DNA from 2 places in the Mesorhizobium sp. M0074 genome. Region 1 is predicted to be linked to the other one. Evidence: predicted binding sites of a transcription regulator. Region 1 holds the regulator's gene; the other holds the start of a gene.
What was found. Region 1 encodes LexA, which represses DNA repair genes until DNA is damaged. Its sites were predicted from a motif close to TGTTCNNNNTGTGTTCNG; they were not measured.
Positions count from the first base shown of each region.

Region 1 (9,430 bases):
ATCAGGCTTGTTGAAAAGACCGGCGGCAAATCCGGCGACTACAAGATCACCGGAGACGGGGCCACCGAGGCAGGCCGATAATGGCGCTGGTCCCAGTTGCCGAGGCGCTCGAGCGCCTGCTGGACGGCGCAGCAGCGCTGCCGGGCGAACGCGTCGCACTGCTGGATGCCGCCGACCGCGTGCTGGTGGAGCCGGTTGTGGCGCTCCGCACCCAGCCGCCGTTCAACGCCTCCGCCATGGACGGCTATGCCGTGCGGGCGGCCGATATCGCGTCCGTACCGGCAAGGCTTTCGGTGGTCGGCATGGCGCCGGCCGGACGCGGCTTTGCCGGAACGGTGCAGCAGCGGCAGGCCGTGCGCATCTTTACCGGCGCGCCGCTTCCCGAAGGCGCCGACACTATCGTCATCCAGGAGAACGTCCGCGATCTCGGTGGCGGCAGCGTCGAAGTGACGGAACCGACGGTGCAGGGGCGCAACATCCGCCGCCTCGGGCTCGATTTCGCCAAGAGCGATGTCCTGCTGCCCAAAGGCCGCCTGCTCGACCCGGCGGCCTTGTCGCTGGCGGCATCGGCCAATCACCCCGAGGTGCGCGTGGTCAAACGGCCGCTGGTCGCCATCATCGCCACCGGCGACGAATTGCTGCCGCCGGGCAGCGATGTTGGCCCCGACCAGATCATCTCCTCCAACGCCTATGGTGTCGCCGCTGCCGCACAGTCGGTCGGTGCGCGCGCGCTCGACCTTGGCATCGCGCCGGACCGCAGGGAGGCGATCGCTGCGCTGGTTGAAAAGGCCGTGAAGGCTGGCGCGAACGTCATCGTCACGCTGGGCGGTGCCTCGGTCGGTGACCACGACTTCGTCCATGACGTGCTGACCGGGCAAGGCATGACGCTCGATTTCTGGAAGATCGCCATGCGGCCGGGCAAGCCACTGATGTTCGGGCGGCTGGGAGACATTCGCTGCATCGGCCTGCCCGGCAATCCGGTGGCAAGCCTGGTCTGCACTCAGCTCTTCCTGAAGCCGCTGCTGGCGCGGCTCGGTGGCCGCGCCTTTCAGCAGGATATACGTCGGGCACGGCTCGGTGCTGCCATGCCGGCCAACGATCTCAGGCAAGATTATGTGCGGGCTGTTGTCATAGATGACACCGGTACGCTCGTGGCGACGCCGTTCGGCATCCAGGACTCCTCGATGCTGAAAATGCTGGCCGATGCCAACGGGCTGATCGTTCGCGCGCCGTTCGCTCCTGCCGCGGCGGCGGGCTCCCCCTGCGACGTACTGATGCTACGCTGAACCTGCCTCACTCCGAAATCAAGGTCCGGGTCAGCGGATGGTCTGGATCGGCCAAACCGTCGATGATGTTGAAATGATGCCGGTCAGGCTCGACCACCGAGCTGGTCGCGGTACCCAGGCCGATCCAGATGTTGGCCAGCAACGCGCTCTGACGCAGGAATTCGGCGCGCTCGCCGCCGCCGGCCCAGCAGGTCAGGCGGGCCTTGTCCATCGGGCGCAGCAGCACCGGACTTTCGGCCTGCGCCTCGGCCTCATCGATCGCCAGCGTCTCGTTCATGCCGGTGCGCATGATCGGGCGCAAATCGTGCACCCCCGAGATCGACACCACGTGACGAACGCGCCGGACCACTTCGGGCGCCAGCGGCGTCGTCGCCGTAACCATCCGGCTAACAAGATGGCCGCCGGCCGAGTGTCCGGTCAGCATCAGCGGCCCTGGAACCATCGCCGCCGCCTTGCCGATCGCCGCGCCGACTTCCTTGACGATGCCGCCAATGCGTATCTGCGGACAGAGCGTGTAGGACGGCATCGCCACCGCATAGCCGCGATCAACAGGGCCAGTGGCAAGATGCGACCAGAAACTCTTGTCGAATGCCATCCAGTAGCCGCCATGAACGAACACCACGAGTCCCTTGGGCTTGATGGCCGGCAGGAAAAGATCGAGCCGGTTGCGTGGGTTGTCGCCATAGGCCATGTCGAGCCGCGCCCTGCCCTCGGTCGAAAGCACGTCGCGGAAAACCCGCGCGGGCTCGATCCAGGCCGCCGGCCAGCGATCGCTGCCGGCTATGTTGGCGCCGTTGGCATAGGCGTTGTCCCAATCGGCAATGTGACGTTCGAACACCCTGCGCCCTCCCTGGCAATATAGCCTTGCAACGTAGCCGTGAGCATCGCGCGGCGCGTCGTCGCCAGCCTCACGATTCCAGCTCTCGCATCAATCTCAAGTGACAGCCGCCTTGATGGCGAAGCGCGCTTCCTTCCACGCACCGGTGCGCAGGATGTCCTCAAGCACTTCGACGGCCTGCCAGACATCGGCATAGCCGACATAGAGCGGGGTGAAGCCGAAGCGCATGGTCGATGGCGCGCGAAAATCGCCGATCACGCCACGTTCGATCAGCGCGCGCATGACCTGGTAGCCATGCTCATGCATGAATGAAATCTGGCTGCCGCGTTTTTCCCCATCGCGCGTGCTTTCGAGCGTGAGCCCGTAAGTGCCGCACTTTGCCTCGACAAGCTCGATGAACAGATCCGCCAGTGCGATGCTCTTCTTGCGCACCGCCGTCATGTCGACATCGTTCCAGATGTCGAGCGCGCCCTTCAGCGTGCGCATCGACAGGACCGGCTGCGTGCCGCACAGAAACCGGCGGATGCCGGTGCCGGCCGCATAGCCTGGCTCGAAGGCGAAGGGCCGTGCATGGCCCCACCAGCCGGTGAGCGGCTGCTGGATGTCGGAAAGATGCCGCTCAGCCGCATAGATGAAGGCAGGCGCGCCCGGGCCGCCATTCAGATATTTGTAGGTGCAGCCAACGGCAAAATCGGCGTTTGCCTTGTCGAGTTCGACTGGCATCGCGCCGGCGGTGTGGCAGAGATCCCAGACGATCATCGCCCCGGCTTCCTGAGCCCTGCGCGTCAGCGCCGGCATGTCGCGCAGTTCGCCCGACTTATAGTTGACGTGGTTGACCAGCACCACGGCGGTGCGTTCGTCGATCAGCTCTTCGATGGTCGGCGCGTCGACCCCCGAGAGGCGCAGCAGCGTATCTTTTCGCGTCGAAACCACACCCTCGGCCATGTAGAGGTCCGTCGGAAAACTATCGCCCTCGGCGACGATGACCTGCCGCTCCGGTCGCATGGCCATGGCGGCGTGCAGCAGCTTGTAGATGTTGACCGATGTCGTGTCGCAGACCACCGTCTGGCCGGCCGCGGCACCGATCAGGCGCCCGAGCTGGTCGCCAAGTTCAAGCGGCATGTTGAACCAGCCGGCCGTGTTCCATGCGCGGATGAGATCATGCGACCATTCTTCGGTCGCGGCCTTGTGCAGTTCATCGAAAGCGGCACGTGAAGCAGCTCCTAGCGAATTGCCGTCGAGATAGATCACTCCTTGCGGCAACACAAAGCGGTCGCGCATCGCGCGCAACGGATCCGCGGCATCCATCGCCTTTATGGCCACGAGATCGGGAATTCCTGTCATGATTTGTCTGCTCCCCCAAGATCCAACGCAACGCCGGACACGCATCGACTGTTCTTCCATTACCTGGTTGCGCGCAGCAAGGCTCCACCGGCGAGAAGCAGCCTGACCAGGCGGTGGAAACCGGGACTTAACCCGAGGTTGGCGTTTTGAATTCGTTTCGTTCACGGTGCATTGACCAAACCGCACAGTCGATACGGGTTCAATTCCGTGCCTTTTGCCGACCGACGGCCGATGCCAGTGCCGCCTTCTAGGAGGCCAGAAGGGCGCAAACGAAAGCAGAATCAAGGCGATGAGGCTCGCGGCGGTGAAAATGCGGTACGCCGGTAGGGGACGTCGTTTGTTTCCCGAGCCTTAACGCATTCATTAAACTTTAAACAGTTGCGGAACACAACTGGAACAGATAGTGTTTGTTCTGGGTTTGTTTTTCTGATTCTGTTGGGGGTCGCTATGCTGACACGCAAACAACACGAACTGCTTATGTTCATCCACGAAAGGTTGAAGGAAAGCGGTATCCCGCCTTCATTCGACGAGATGAAGGAAGCGCTCGATCTGGCTTCCAAATCCGGAATCCACCGGCTGATTACGGCGCTGGAGGAGCGCGGCTTCATTCGCCGTTTGCCCAACCGGGCCCGTGCGCTGGAGGTGCTACGCCTGCCTGACTCGATCGCCCCCGGCCTCAATGCGGCACGCAAGTTCTCGCCGAGTGTCATCCAGGGCAGCCTTGGGCAAGGCGCCCCTCGGCAGGGCAAGCCGACATCGTCGCGTGTCCCTGCAGCCGGCAATGACGACGATGTCGTCGCCGCCGTTTCGATCCCGGTAATGGGCCGCATCGCGGCCGGTGTGCCGATCGATGCCATCCAGCACCAGACGCATTCGATTTCGGTGCCGCCGGATATGATCATGGGCGGCGAGCATTATGCGCTCGAGGTCAAAGGCGATTCGATGATCGAGGCTGGCATTTTCGACGGCGACACGGTGATCATCCGCAATGCCGATACGGCGAGCCCCGGTGAGATCGTGGTGGCACTGGTCGACGAGGAGGAAGCGACGCTGAAGCGGTTCCGCCGCAAGGGCGCCTCGATCGCCCTGGAAGCCGCCAATCCGGCCTACGAGACGCGCATCTTCGGACCAGACAGGGTCAAGGTGCAGGGCAAGCTCGTCGGACTGATCCGCCGCTACTGAGCTCCGCCCTTGGCGCCGGCTTTGGGGTTGTCGGCCCTGCGGTATGGCGGCAGGCCCCGTGCCGCGCGTGAAAATTTCCGCTGCACGTGCCAGGGCCGGTATGATTTTTCGACGGCGAAGCGGATCTCGGCGCGTGTTGCCGCTTGTGGATCGAAATAGACGGCGGCACTTCCCGCGCGCGCCAGTTGCCGTTTGGTGACGACGAGGACCAGCCGGTCGTAGTAGCAGGGGTTATGGGCGGTGGCGTCGTCGATGACGATCAAGCTGGCAAAGGCGCAGGCTGGCCGCGCAGTATCGCGGTCCTTGGCTTGCGCGATGATCGCGCCGGATGGATGCCTGGCAAGGCAGAGGCCGTCCGTGCAAATGAACGGCATGCCCGGCGGTAGGTCGGCCGGATCGGCAATGTCGAATTGCGGGTCGTTCTTTCCAGGCGTTTCCGGCGCGACGATGGCCTCTGATGTGAGCGCGCGTTTCCAGTTGTCGATGGTGAACTCATTCGGGCGTGCCCGGTTGACCGCGAGTTCACCGCTGCCGATCGGCAGCGCGACCAGCCGCGCGTCCTCCGAGACCAATACGTCGGGTATGCGTGTCTGCGTTGTCGTCAGCAAGCCGGCGAGCGCAAAAGGAAGTGCCGCCAGCCGCAACCAGGTCGTCGCCATGCTGGCAATGACGAGGGCGATCGTCACCAGAAGGACGGATCTCAGCGAAATCAGCCCGACCGCATCGATCGGCGAGCGCTCCGAGATCCACCCGGACAGGGCGATCATCGCCGTCAGCCCCTTGCCCATGACATAGAGGAAAGGGCCATCCGCACCGAACGGCATCGCCAGCGCGCTGAGAACGGCGAAGGGCATGACGACCAGTGAGACGATGGGCATGATGGCCAGATTGGCGAACAGGCTGAGCGGCGCCACGCGCTGGAAATGCCATATGGCGAAAAGCGCCGTGGCGCTCCCTGCAATGATCGAGGTCATCGCCAGACCGCACATGCCCAACAGGACCTTTCGAGTGGCAAAGCGTAGCGGCGACCGCCGCGGTGGCGGCGTGGTGGCCCTGCCGGCGCGGTAATCGGACCAGCCTGCATAGGCGCCGACAAGGGCCGCCGTCGCGGCGAAGGACATCTGGAAACTCGGACCGACCACCTCGTGCGGCGACACCAGGATGACCGCGATGGCCGAGATCGCCAGGTTGCGCATGGTGAGCGCGGCCCGGTCGAACAGCACGGCGATAAGCATCACCGCCAGCATGATGAAGCTGCGTTCGGCCGCAACGACAATGCCGGAAAAGACGAGGTAGGCCGCAATCGAAAAAAGCGCGGCGGCCGCGGCATATTTCTTGACCGGCCGTCGCGATGAGAAATCGGGAAACAGCGCAAAGGCACCCCGCAGCAGCGCCATGATGGTGCCGGCGACCAACGCCATATGCAGCCCCGAGATGGAGATGATGTGGTAGATGCCGGTGCGCCGCATCGCTTCGTTGATCTCCTCGGGAATGCCGGCGCGCACGCCGACGATCAGCGCAGCAGCAATCTCGCCCTCGGCACCGCCGATGCGGCTGCGGATATGGTCGGCGATCGATTCGCGCGCGTCTTCGATCGCGGAAGAAAGCTGCGCGGCAAGCGGCATGCTGCCCGACGACACGACTTTCGGATTGCCGAGAAAAAAGCCGCTGCCGCCGATACCGGCGAAATAGCTGTCGAAGGAGAAATCATAGCTGTCGGGCCGCACCGGGCCGGTCGGCGGCAGCAGCCGCACATAGCCGGTGATCTCGGAACCGGCGGTCAGCTCAGCCGGTATCTTCATCGCCGAAACGCGGACCCGTTCCGGCATGTAGCGCAGTGTCGGCCTGGCCGTTGAGATCACATCGATTGTCAGCCTGATGCGGCCGCTCGCCATGGGCTCGTACGATACGACGCGACCCGTCAGCCGCGTCGAGATTTCGGAGCCGAGCATATGCGTTCCGACACGCCATGTCTCGAACTTGGCGGCAAGTACGCCAAGCGCGCAGAGCAGCGCCACCATGAAGCACAGGCGCGTCCTGGGCCATGACCGCGAGACGACGGCACAAAGGGCCGCGAGGAGCGCGATTGCGATCGGCTGTGGAAAGGCCGGCTCCACCGACAGCCCGAAATATACGACCACCCCGCATGCGAGGAACACCGGCACCAGCAGGAAGGCGATGCCGCGGTCGAGTTCCAGGCCGGCTGCCGAGGTTACGCTGTTGCGGATACGGGACGGTGACGGGAGGCGGAAACGCCTAGGCAGGCGTACGATGGGCTCGCCCGCGGGCACGAGAACCGTTGCTGGGTCGCTGGCCGGCAGCGACGGAGCATCGAAGCGCGGAGCGGGTAGCAATGCCGGTGCCGGCAGGACAGGCGGGGGTGCGGCAAACAGCAAGCGTTCGCTGACGCCGCTGCCAACGTCCTCGCCCTCGCCCGCACCACGGCCTCGCACAGCCATCGGGTCTGCCCCTTGCGCCCTCGACCTCCTATGCTACATGAACGCGCAACGCGCGAAAGTCCGCAAACCCACTTCCTTCGCCCGCCTGAGAGTTCCATGCCCGATAAGGTCGTCACCCGTTTTGCCCCCTCGCCCACCGGCTATCTGCACATTGGCGGCGCGCGCACGGCGCTGTTCAACTGGCTGTATGCCAAGCACACAGGCGGCACGATGCTGCTGCGCATCGAGGACACCGACCGCGAGCGCTCCACCGATGCGGCAAGCGCGGCCATTCTCGACGGGCTTTCCTGGCTTGGCCTGACATGGGACGGCGAGCCGGTGTCGCAGTTCGAGCGTGCGCCGCGCCATCGCGAGGTGGCCGAGGAACTCGTTCGTATGGGCAAGGCCTATTATTGTTATGCGACGCCTGCCGAGCTAGAGGCAATGCGCGAGAGCGCACGGGCCAAGGGGCTGCCTCCCCGCTATGATGGACGCTGGCGCGACCGCGACCCGTCGGAGGCGCCGCCCGGCGCCAAGGGGGCGATCCGCATCAAGGCGCCGACAGACGGCGAGACGGTGGTGCATGACCGCGTCCAGGGCGACGTGCGCTTTCCCAACAAGGATCTCGACGATTTCATTATTCTGCGCTCGGACGGCAATCCCACCTACATGCATGCCGTCGTCGTCGACGATCACGACATGGGCATCACCCACATCATCCGCGGCGACGATCATTTGACCAACGCCGCACGCCAGACCGTAATCTATCAGGCCATGGGCTGGGAGGTGCCGTCGATGTCGCATATCCCGCTGATCCACGGTGCCGACGGCGCCAAGCTGTCGAAGCGGCACGGTGCGCTTGGCGTCGAAGCCTATCGCGCCATGGGCTACCTGCCGGAGGCGCTGCTCAACTATCTGGCGAGGCTTGGCTGGAGCCACGGCGACGATGAGATCATGTCGATCGCCGACATGATTGCATGGTTCGACATTGGCGACGTCAACAAGGGCGCCGCCCGTTTCGACTTCGCCAAGCTCGAGGCGCTTAACGGCGTGCATATGCGCCGGATGAACGACGCGGCGCTGCTCGACATCTTCATCGCCACTCTGCCCTATCTTGAAGGCGGCCCGGCAATCGCGGCGCGCCTCGACGACAGACGCAGGGCGCAACTGCTTGCCGCTTTGCCGGGCCTGAAGGAGCGCGCCAAGACGCTGGTCGAACTTGTTGAAGGGGCTGCATTCCTTTTCGTCGAGCGGCCGCTGCCGGTCGACGAGAAGGCGGCGGCGCTGCTCAGCGGTGAGGCGCGCGCGATCCTGCGGGGCGCTCATGCGGCACTAGCCACGGTTTCGGAGTGGTCTGCCGCCTCAGCCGAAGCCGCGATCCGCGACTATGCGCAGGCCGCCAGCCATAAACTCGGCGCCGTGGCCCAACCTTTGCGCGCCGCGCTCACCGGCAAAAGTACCTCGCCAGGTGTCTTCGATGTGCTGGCCGTGCTTGGCCGCGAGGAAAGCCTGGCGCGGATCGCTGATCAAATCGATTAGCAAACTGGCCCAAGAAGATTGGCATTGAAAGGTGTGTTTCGCAGTGCAACATTGGGTCTTGGCCTAATCTGCCGCGCAGATTTAATTGCGGGCGCAAATGTGCGTATTCCGATGTTTTTGACGTGTTGGGTTCAGATATTTTGCCTTTGCCGGCCTGAGGAAACAAAAAGGAGTTTGCTATGACCGAACCTGCGACAAAAATGGAATTTGGCGGCAAAACCCAGGCATCGACGGCCAAACTGGAACTCGGCGGCAAAATCCATGAATTCAAGATACGAAGTGGTTCGGTAGGACCTGACGTCATCGACATCGGTTCGCTCTACAACACCGCCGGCGTCTTTACCTACGATCCCGGTTTTACGTCGACGGCGAGCTGCGAATCGGAAATCACCTTCATCGATGGCGATGCCGGCATTCTTTTGCACCGCGGCTACCCGATCGACCAATTGGCCGAGCACGGCGACTTCCTCGAAGTCTGCTATCTCTTGCTCTATGGTGAACTCCCGACCAAGGCGCAGAAGGACGATTTCGACTACCGGGTGACGCGCCACACCATGGTGCATGAGCAGATGTCGCGCTTTTTCACCGGCTTCCGCCGTGATGCGCATCCGATGGCGGTGATGTGCGGCGTGGTCGGCGCGCTGTCGGCCTTCTATCACGATTCCACCGATATCTCGGACCCCTATCAACGCATGGTCGCGTCAATGCGGCTGATCGCCAAGATGCCGACGATCGCGGCGATGGCCTATAAATACCACATCGGCCAGCCATTCATTTACCCGAAGAACGAGCTGAATTTCGCA
Region 1 is NZ_JAMYUM010000003.1:169,259-178,688, forward strand. It holds gene moaC (cyclic pyranopterin monophosphate synthase MoaC) at 1-81, shown strand, start outside; gene NKJ73_RS05960 (molybdopterin molybdotransferase MoeA) at 81-1,286, shown strand; gene NKJ73_RS05965 (hormone-sensitive lipase) at 1,294-2,124, opposite strand; gene kynU (kynureninase) at 2,221-3,468, opposite strand; gene lexA (transcriptional repressor LexA) at 3,916-4,650, shown strand; gene NKJ73_RS05980 (ComEC/Rec2 family competence protein) at 4,644-7,109, opposite strand; gene gltX (glutamate--tRNA ligase) at 7,206-8,627, shown strand; gene gltA (citrate synthase) at 8,807-9,430, shown strand, end outside.

Region 2 (9,430 bases), on a different contig from region 1:
CTGGATTTGCCGCCGACGTGATCCAGGAATCGCGTCACCAGCCGGTGCTGGTCGATTTCTGGGCGCCGTGGTGCGGCCCTTGCAAGCAATTGACGCCGCTGCTGGAGAAGGCGGTGAAAGCCGCCGGTGGCAAGGTCAAGCTGGTCAAGATGAATATCGACGACCATCCATCGATCGCCGGCCAGCTTGGCATCCAGTCGATCCCGGCGGTCATTGCCTTCAAGGACGGCCAGCCGGTCGACGGCTTCATGGGCGCCATTCCCGAGAGCCAGATCACGCAATTCATCCAGAAGGTCGGCGGCAAGAACGGTGGCGCGCCGCAAGTGGCCGAGGCGCTGGCCGCGGCCGCCGAAGCGCGCGACGCCGGGGACGTGCAGACGGCGGCCGACATTTACGATGCCATCCTGGAACAGGCGCCGGAGACGATCGAGGCGATCGCTGGCTTGGGCGATCTGCTGTTCGAGGCCGGCGATGCCGAAGGTGCCGAGGCGGTGCTGGCGCGGGCGCCGGAAGCAAAGAAGGATGCGCCCCAGCTCGCCGCGCTGCGGGCCAAGATGGCGCTCGCCGCGCAAGCAGCAGTGCTCGGCAATCCGGCGGAACTGGAACGGCGGCTGGCCGAAAATCCCGGGGATCACCAGGCACGGTTCGAGCTTGCCATGATCCAGAACGCCAAGGGTGATCGCATGGCGGCGGCCGACAATCTGCTGGCGATCATCAAGGCCGACCGCTCGTGGAACGACGACGGCGCCAGAACCCAGTTGCTGCAGCTCTTCGAGGCATGGGGCATGACCGACGAAGCAACGCTGTCGGCACGGCGCAAACTGTCGTCGCTGCTGTTTTCCTGAGCCGGCGCAGACTGTTTTGTCGCGCGGGCTTGCGGTGGGCCGCGGCTGCGCCAGATTAGGTTTTCGGACGGCGTTCGATTTCAGGTTTCCGGTGTTGCGCCTTGTGCCGGCCGGGAGGAGACGGATTTGGTGCGCTTCCTGACAAAGCGATCGGAGGATTGAGGTGCAGGCGGGAAACGCGCATTACCGGCTCGCTGCGGACTTACCGTCGACCATGCCGATCTTTCCGCTTGAGGGCGCATTGCTGCTGCCGGGAGGCCGCATGCCGCTCAACATCTTCGAGCCGCGCTATCTGCAGATGGTCGACGAGGCGATCGCCGGGCCGCGGCTGATCGGCATGATCCAGCCCAGCCTTGACGGTGCGCTGCGTCCCAACGGCGAGCCGGAGCTCTGCAATGTCGGCTGCGCCGGGCGCATCATTGCGCTGTCCGAGAGCGGCGACGGCCGTTACCTGATTTCGCTGCAGGGCGTGTGCCGGTTCCGTATTGTCCAGGAGCTCACGGTCAAAACACCGTTCCGGCAGTGCCGGTTGGCACCCTTTCTCGCCGATCTCGACGAGGAGCAGGCAGACGCCGAGATCGACCGGCCGGCGCTGCTCAAAGCGTTTCGCGCCTATCTGCAGGCTAACGATCTGGAGGCCGACTGGGAAAGCGTCAGCCGCGCCGAAAACGCCATGCTGGTCAACGCACTGTCGATGATGGCGCCCTACGGGCCGGCCGAGAAACAGGCGCTGCTCGAAGCGGCCGATCTGAAGACACGCGCCGAGACCCTGATCGCCATCACCGAAATGGCGCTGGCGCGCGACAATGAGGATTTCGGTTCGAGTTTGCAGTAGGTTCTTGCCTTCTCCCCTTGTGGGAGAAGGTGGATTGGCGCGCAACGCCAAGACGGTTGAGGGGTGCTGGACGGAGTGTCGTCGGTGCCAAGCTGGAACACCCCTCATCCGACCGAGCTTCGCTCGGCCACCTTCTCCCACAAGGGGAGAAGGAAGTTCGCGCTCGAAACCTTAACCCGATTGCCCTGTGGAAGGACAAACCAAATGGCGGATGGACGTGACGGGAACAGGACTGTCGACCCCAAGCTGCTGGAACTCTTGGCCTGCCCGCTGACCAAGGGGCCGCTTGCCTGGGATCCGGAGCGCGGCGAGCTTATCTCGCGGGTGGCAAAGCTTGCCTATCCGGTGCGGGACGGCATTCCGATCATGCTGCCATCGGAAGCGCGTGTCATCACCATAGATGATGCCATGCCACCGCCGCCGCGCCTGGGTGGAACGCCCTGAGTGCTGCGGTTCAGAGCCGCTCCGTCGCGATCTTTCGCGCCTCTATTGAAAATTGCGCCCTTTGGGCATGACCTTCTCTGCCTTTCCCATTAGTTCCGTTTGCGCGATGCTGCCAGGCTGAGCCTCGTCTGCACTGCTCGACGGTCTGTCCGCAGGCCTTGCCTGCTCAAGCAGCACCGACAGCCACGGCGTCAGATCCTCGACCTTCTCGGCGACGATATGGATGACGTCCGATTCCGATTGCAGCTTGCCGGTGACGCGGATGAGACGCGCGCCCATGACGATGGGGCGGAAGCGGTCAAAAGTCCTTTCCCAGAAAATGATGTTGGCGACCGCATTCTCGTCTTCCAGCGTCAGGAAAATCGCCTTGCCATTGCCCGGCCGCTGCCGCACCAGCACGAGGCCGGCGACCGAAACGCGCCGGCCGTCCCGCACCTGGCCGAGCCGCACATTGGGCGTGACGCCGGAACGATCCAGCCTTTGACGCAGGAAGGCGACCGGGTGCGCCTTCAGCGACAGGCCAAGCGAGCGGTAGTCGTGGACGACGTGCTCGCCGAGCGGCATTGTCGGGAGCCTGGTTTGGGGCTCGAGGTCGCGAAAGCGGATCGCCGGCTGGTCGAACAGCGGCAGCTTTTCGGCGGCACTCTTGCCGTCGAGCGCGCGGACCGCCCATAGAGCGTCGCGACGGTTCAATCCAAGCGACCGGAAAGCGTCGGCCTGCGCCAGTTTTTCGATCTCGTCGACGTTGAGGCCCGAGCGCAGCCAGACGTCGCGTACGGATGCATAGCCGGCGCCGCGCCTCGACACAAACGCTTCCATGCGCTCCTTCGACAGGCCCTTGACCTGGCGAAAGCCGAGCCGGACGGCATGGCTGGTCCGGATGACGCCGCGCATCTGGGCATGGCGGTCAAGGATACGATCCGGATCGAAAGGCGATTTCTCCAAGGCGCAATCCCAGCCGGAAAAATTGACGTCGACCTCGCGGATCTCGACGCCGTGGTCATGCGCGTCGCGGACAAGCTGGGCCGGCTGGTAAAACCCCATCGGCTGGGAATTCAGGATCGCGGCGCAGAACAGGTCGGGATAGAAGGTCTTGAACCAGCAGGAGGCATAGACCAGCAGGGCGAAGGAGGCGGCGTGGCTCTCGGGAAAGCCGTATTCGCCAAAACCCTCGATCTGCTTGAAGCAGCGCTCGGCGAAGTCTTTTTCGTAGCCCTTGGCGACCATGCCGTCGACCATTCTCTTGCGGTAATTGCCGATCGTGCCGGTGCGCTTGAATGTCGCCATGGCGCGGCGCAGTTCATCGGCCTCGCCCGGCCTGAAGCCGCCAGCAACGATGGCGATCTTCATCGCCTGCTCCTGGAACAGCGGCACGCCCAGCGTCCTGCCGAGTATTTTTTCCAGTTCCGGCTTGGGATATTCGGGTTTTTCCTTGCCTTGCCGGCGGCGCAGATAAGGGTGGACCATGTCGCCTTGGATCGGGCCGGGCCGCACGATCGCCACCTCGATGACGAGGTCGTAAAAGCTTTTCGGCCGCAGCCGCGGCAGCATCGACATCTGCGCGCGCGATTCGATCTGGAAGACGCCGATCGTGTCGGCACGGCAGATCATGTCGTAGACGTGCCTGTCCTCGGCAGGCAGCGTGGCCAGCACATAGGGCCGGCCATACGCGTCTCGCGCCTGCGGGTAATGATCCTGGAGCAGCGTGAAGGCGCGCTGCAGGCAGGTCAGCATGCCGAGCGCCAGCACGTCCACTTTAAGGATTTTCACCGCGTCGAGATCGTCCTTGTCCCACTCGACCATCTTGCGCTCGTCCATCGCCGTCTTGACGATGGGCACGATCTCGTCGAGCCGGTCGCGGGTGATGACGAAACCGCCGACATGCTGCGACAAATGACGGGGAAAGCCCATGATCTCGTTGGCGCATTCGATCACATGCCTTGTCGATGGATCGGTCTGATCGAGGCCGCCGGCCTTTGTCTCCTTTTCGCCGAGCTCCGAGGTCGACCAGCCCCAGATCGAACTGGACAGCGCGCCCCGGACGTCGTCCGACAGGCCCATCGCCTTGGCCACTTCGCGCATCGCCGAGCGGCCCCGGTAGCTGACGACGGCGGCGGCCAGCGCGGTGCGCTTGGTGCTGTATTTGGAATAGATGTACTGGATGACCTCCTCGCGCTTTTCATGCTCGAAATCGACGTCGATGTCGGGCGGCTCGTTTCTTTCCTCGGAAATGAAGCGTTCGAAAAGCGTTTCGATCTTGTCCGGGCCGACTTCGGTGATGCCAATGCAGAAGCAGACGATCGAGTTGGCGGCAGAGCCGCGCCCCTGGCAGAGAATGTTCTGGCTGCGGGCGAATTTGACGATGTCGTGGACAGTCAGGAAATAGCGCGCGTAGTTCAGACGCTCGATCAGAGCGAGCTCCTCCTCGATGCGCTGCGTCACAAAAGCGGGCACGCCCGAGGGGTAGCGGATGGCGGCTCCCTCCTTGGCCAGCCTTTCCAGTTCGGCCTGCGGCCCAAGACCCGATTCCGTCGGCTCGTCGGGATAGTTGTATTGCAGGTCACTGAGCGAGAAGGTCAGCTCGCCGGCAAAACGCAGCGTTTCCGCCAGCGCTTGCGGATGCCTGCGGAAAAGCCGTGCCATCTCCAGCGGCGGCTTTAAGTGACGCTCGGCATTGGCCGCCAACTCCAGCCCCACCTCGGCGACGGGCACATTGAGGCGGATCGCCGTCAGCACGTCCTGCAGCGGGCGCCGTTCCGACGTATGGTAGAGAACATCGTTGGTCGCCATCAACGGGATGCCGGCCAGCTCCGCCATCGCCGCCGCCTGCTCGATACGGAAGCGGTCGTTGCCGCGGTAATCCGGCGAAACCGCAAGCCGCAGGTTTTCACCGAAACGATCCTTGAGCCGGCTAAGGAGTGCGAGGCTGGTTTCCGCGTCCGCCGACACATCCGGCAGTATGGCGAGCGACAGGAGATCGCCCCATTCGAGAAGATCGTTCTGTTTGAGGAGCGTCGCCCCTTTTTCGTTCTCGTCTCGCAGATTGGCCCGCGTCAGCATGCGGCAGAGATGACCCCAACCCTTGCGATCCTGCGGGTAGGCGAGGATGTCCGGCGTGCCGTCGCAAAAAACCAGGCGGCAGCCGGGATGATAGGAAACACCCTCCACCTTGGCCTGCTGCCAGGCGCGCACCACGCCCGCCACCGTGTTGCGGTCGGCGAGACCGATCGCCGAAAACCCCAGGAATTTTGCCGCGACCACCAGCTCCTCCGGTTTCGAGGCACCGCGCAGAAACGAGAAGTTCGACTGGATGCCGAATTCGGCATAGGGGTTGGCCGTCAGCGCATTCATGCGAAGATCCCATGCATGAACCAGCGCGGCGAGGGCTGCGAGGCGCCGTAAAGGCCCTGGCGATAGAGCCAGTAACGGCGGCCGTCGGCATCCTCGATGCGGAAATAATCCCGGGTCGGGGCATCTTCTCGTCCCGCCGCCCCTCGCCACCATTCCGGCGCGATGCGCTCCGGCCCTTCGGCGCGCGCGACCCGATAGAGCGCGCGCCGCCAGCGGAAGTTCAAAGGCGGGCCTTCCGGCATTTCGGTGGCCGGCACCTCGATCGGCTCGGGCGAACGGAAAAGCCGGATCGGCCGTTCCGGCTGGAAGACGGTCGTGGGAGCGTCCTTCGCCTTGTCCGGCTGCTTCGGCGGCGAGCTTCTCTGCGGCGCCTCCGTGAAGGGAAGGGTGGCGACGGCGCGCTCCGGCAAATGGCTCTCGACGGCGACCGTCTTCAAGACCGCGCCTTCGCCGAGCCGGGCGCGAATGCGGTCGGCAAAAAGCGCGATATCGGCACCGTCGTCGCTCGTCTCGCCGGCAAGGTCGGCCTGCTGCATGTCGAAGGCGGCGGCGGTCAGCACCGAAAGGCGCACAAGATCGAAGCCATAGCCGGCGTCGATATCCTGTTCGAGCGCGGCAAGCCTTTCGTGGAACAATTTCTGGATCAGCCGCGGCTCGCGCAGAGGCCGCGAGGTGCCGACGGCGATGCGGCTGACGCCGCCATCGACGCGGAAAAGCAGCAGCGCCAGCCGCCTTGCGCCCTCGCCGCGACGCTCGAGGTCGCTCTTCAAGGTGGTCGCCAGCATGCCGGTCAGCCGCTCGATGTCCTCGGTCAGCATGATCGGCTCGGCAAGGTGACGCTCGACCGAAAGCGGTGCCACCGGCAGGCGCGGCGACACGGCCTCCTCGAGGCGGCCAAGCGCCTGGTCGAGGCGCAAGAGCAGCGATGCGCCGAAGCGGCGGGCCAGCGGCGCGCGCGGTGCCGCCATGACGGCGCCCGCCGTGCGCAGGCCGACGCTTTCGAGGCTGGCGCGTACCTCCGGGTCGATGCGCAGCGCCGCCAGCGGCAAGGGCGCGAGAAGCGCTTCCTCCTCACCATCGGGCACGATGCGGTCGCCAGCAAACCGCGCCGCCGCCCAGGCAGCACCAGGCGTGGCGGCAAGCCCGGCGCGGACATCGAAGCCCTGATGGAAAAAACGCGACAGGATATCGTCCAGCATCGAGCGTTCGCCGCCGAAAAGATGGGTGCAGCCGGTGACGTCGAGATAGAGGCCGTCGGTCCCGTCAAGCGCCACCAGCGGGGTATAGCGGTCGCACCAGTCGGCGAGGCCTTCGAGCAGGCGCCGGTCGGCCTCCGGATCGGCCTCCACGATGTCGATCGAGGGATGCATGGCGCGTGCGTCGGCTATGCCCATGCCGCGCTTCAGATTAAGCGCCTCGGCCCGCTCGTCGAGGGCGGCGATGCGCTGGGCGTTCCGGTCGCGGTGACTGATCACCAGCGGCAGGTGATCCGACGGCCGGGAACGCCAGGACCGCCCCAGACGCTGCCGCAGGATCCTCTCGGCGGCGAGATGCGGAAACCACAGGGATAGGATTCTTTGGCCGTTCTGGGGCCCATTCCTGAGACCTTCCTTGCTCGCCCCGTCTTTCTTCGAATATGCGTTCATCGGGGTTCCACTCCAGTGTGAATTTTCCGGGCAAGGCCGTGCGGCTCTTGCCGATGGCGACGGTGAAGGCGGGTCGGCCGATCGAGCCGGCGAGCGGCCCGGCAAGCGTCTTACGCGTTGCCGCCGGTGCCGCCGACAGGATGAGGCGGACGGGCGCTGCCGTCGGTTCGGGCTCGCCGGCCTGGCGCAGCAGGAACAGCGGCCGGCCCGCACTCTGCGCGCGGGCGTGCAGCCGCCGCGTCGCGGTGAGGTCAAGCCGCTGCGGGCTGCCGCGGATTTCGAGGATGACGGCGGCCAGCGCCGTCATCCGGGCAGCCTCCTCGGCGATCCACAGCGCATCGAGCAGCCTTGGCGCCTCGGAAAACAGCAATTGCTCCGGCTCGATGCCGAAGAAGGCGTGAAGCCCCCTGGCATAGGGAAAGCCGGCCTCGCGGAAAACCTCGGATGTGCCGATCCACAGCACCGGCAATCGCGGCCCCTGGCTGAGGATCAGGCTGACGAGCGACAAGGCAAAACCGGCAACGGCCCCGGCATCGCGGGTCGCGGCGCCATGAAACTCGCTCACCGCCGCCTTCGGCAGGCCGCCGCTCAGCGCAGCATCGAGGCGCTCGGCGCCGGTGCGCAAAAACGCATCGGGCGGCGCCACGGCGAGGCCGCGCCGGACAATGGTCAGATTCCGAGCGGGTGTCGGATGCCGAGAGGGTGTCAGACTCTGACGAGGGACATCCGCGTCAAACGACGAACTGGCCGGCGCCTCCAGGCGCTCGGGCAAGGTCCCTTCGATCTTCGCGATCTGGCGGCGCAGGGCAAAAACAGTCTCCCGCGCCACGGCGCTTGTCGCCATGACGGTCAGCTTCCACTCACAATTGTTCCTGTTATGTTCCCTATAAATTCCAGAGGCCGCTCGAAGAGTCAAGCGGAGTCATGGGGAATTTATTCCCAGAAAGAGCAACCCGAGCTTTTCAAGGAAACCGCTCGGGAGGCTGGGTTCATAAAAAAGGGGCGGCTTTTGACTCTAGCCTGAAGCCAATTCTGAAGCGACACGTCTCAAATATTGGGCGGTAAAGTCGGCGATTTGATCGACTTCTTCATCGTCATATTTGCGAAAGCTAAAGCGGCTGAAGCTAGGGTCGATAGCTTGGAGGGGTTTTCGTAGGGGACCGCGAAAATTCCTCATTTGATGGTTCCCCTCATATGCCAATACGTCTGCGCATTGAAGCGGTGGGTGCCTGGTTTTTGAGCCGAAATTGAAAGTCGCCGATTTTCCCGGAAAATGCCGCTGGACTTGCTGGAACGCCTCAGTCGCCGCCGCGCTGTACTGGTTGGCTTCATGGACGAATGCGATGTTATCGTGGCCTTCCGATGCGAGTTTCTCCCACGTGCTGCGAAGGGCCCATTGCAGGCAGATGTAGTACCAGCCGCGTACCATGTCTTCCGGCTTGATGGCTAAGCTATGTTTGTGAGCCAAGACCTCGCTCAGTTTCCGCCTGTCGACGGCGGCGATAATGCCCCGAATGTAGTGGTTTTTGACTACCGGCAGGATGCACTTGACGTGTCTATCTCGCTTTTCGCGGGTCCACCCTTCGTACTCCCCATGCCTGTTATGGCAATCGACCGAGTGGTGAATTTTTATCGGCGCCTTCGCCACGATCCAATCGAGGGTCCAGATCTGCCAGTCTTCTTTTGAAGCCCAAACGGCGGATACGGAAAGAATTTGCGAGTCATGGTCAGTGCCAGATTCGTCTAGGTAGACCTCAATCACCACCACCAAACCTTCCCGAGGGGCAAGAAAGGTGTCGCGGAACTCTAGGACGCGCCTTCCACCATTTCCGCCGACTCATCGGCTCGAAATTTGTTCAGCACGGTACCACCTCCTTAGCGCGTACGCGAATTACGACACGCTGAATTTATTCCTGCTTATGATCCTGGGGCAAAGGCGGCAGCCCCGCTATTTGCCGAGTCCGGCCTGAAAGCCTATATGCCGGGATCAAAGGACAAAGCATGGCTCGCATCTACCAAACACGCATCTGGCACGACCAGCTTTCGCCAACGATGGAGGAAATTGAGCTCTTGGCGCTGGAGGCCTATGCCCATCTGCCGGAGGACTTTCGCAAGTTGACCGGCGAGATCGTCATTCAGATCGCCGAATTCCCGACCGACGAGATCATGGACGACCTTTCGCTGGAAACGCCCTTCGACCTGCTCGGCCTGTTCGAGGGGCGCGGCATCGCCGAGCGCTGGAACCCGCAGACCGGCGAGGGGCCGAACCGCATCACGCTCTATCGCCGCGCCATCCTCGACTATTGGGC
Region 2 is NZ_JAMYUM010000010.1:71,972-81,401, reverse strand. It holds gene trxA (thioredoxin) at 1-845, shown strand, start outside; gene NKJ73_RS15605 (LON peptidase substrate-binding domain-containing protein) at 1,009-1,680, shown strand; gene NKJ73_RS15600 (Trm112 family protein) at 1,885-2,124, shown strand; gene NKJ73_RS15595 (error-prone DNA polymerase) at 2,167-5,475, opposite strand; gene NKJ73_RS15590 (DUF6504 family protein) at 5,472-6,950, opposite strand; gene NKJ73_RS15585 (ImuA family protein) at 6,883-7,965, opposite strand; gene NKJ73_RS15580 (DUF3800 domain-containing protein) at 8,137-8,889, opposite strand; gene NKJ73_RS15575 (metallopeptidase family protein) at 9,123-9,430, shown strand, end outside.
Region 2: a site for LexA is predicted at 7,989-8,006, ahead of NKJ73_RS15585 (ImuA family protein). Genes of this name have one in related genera too.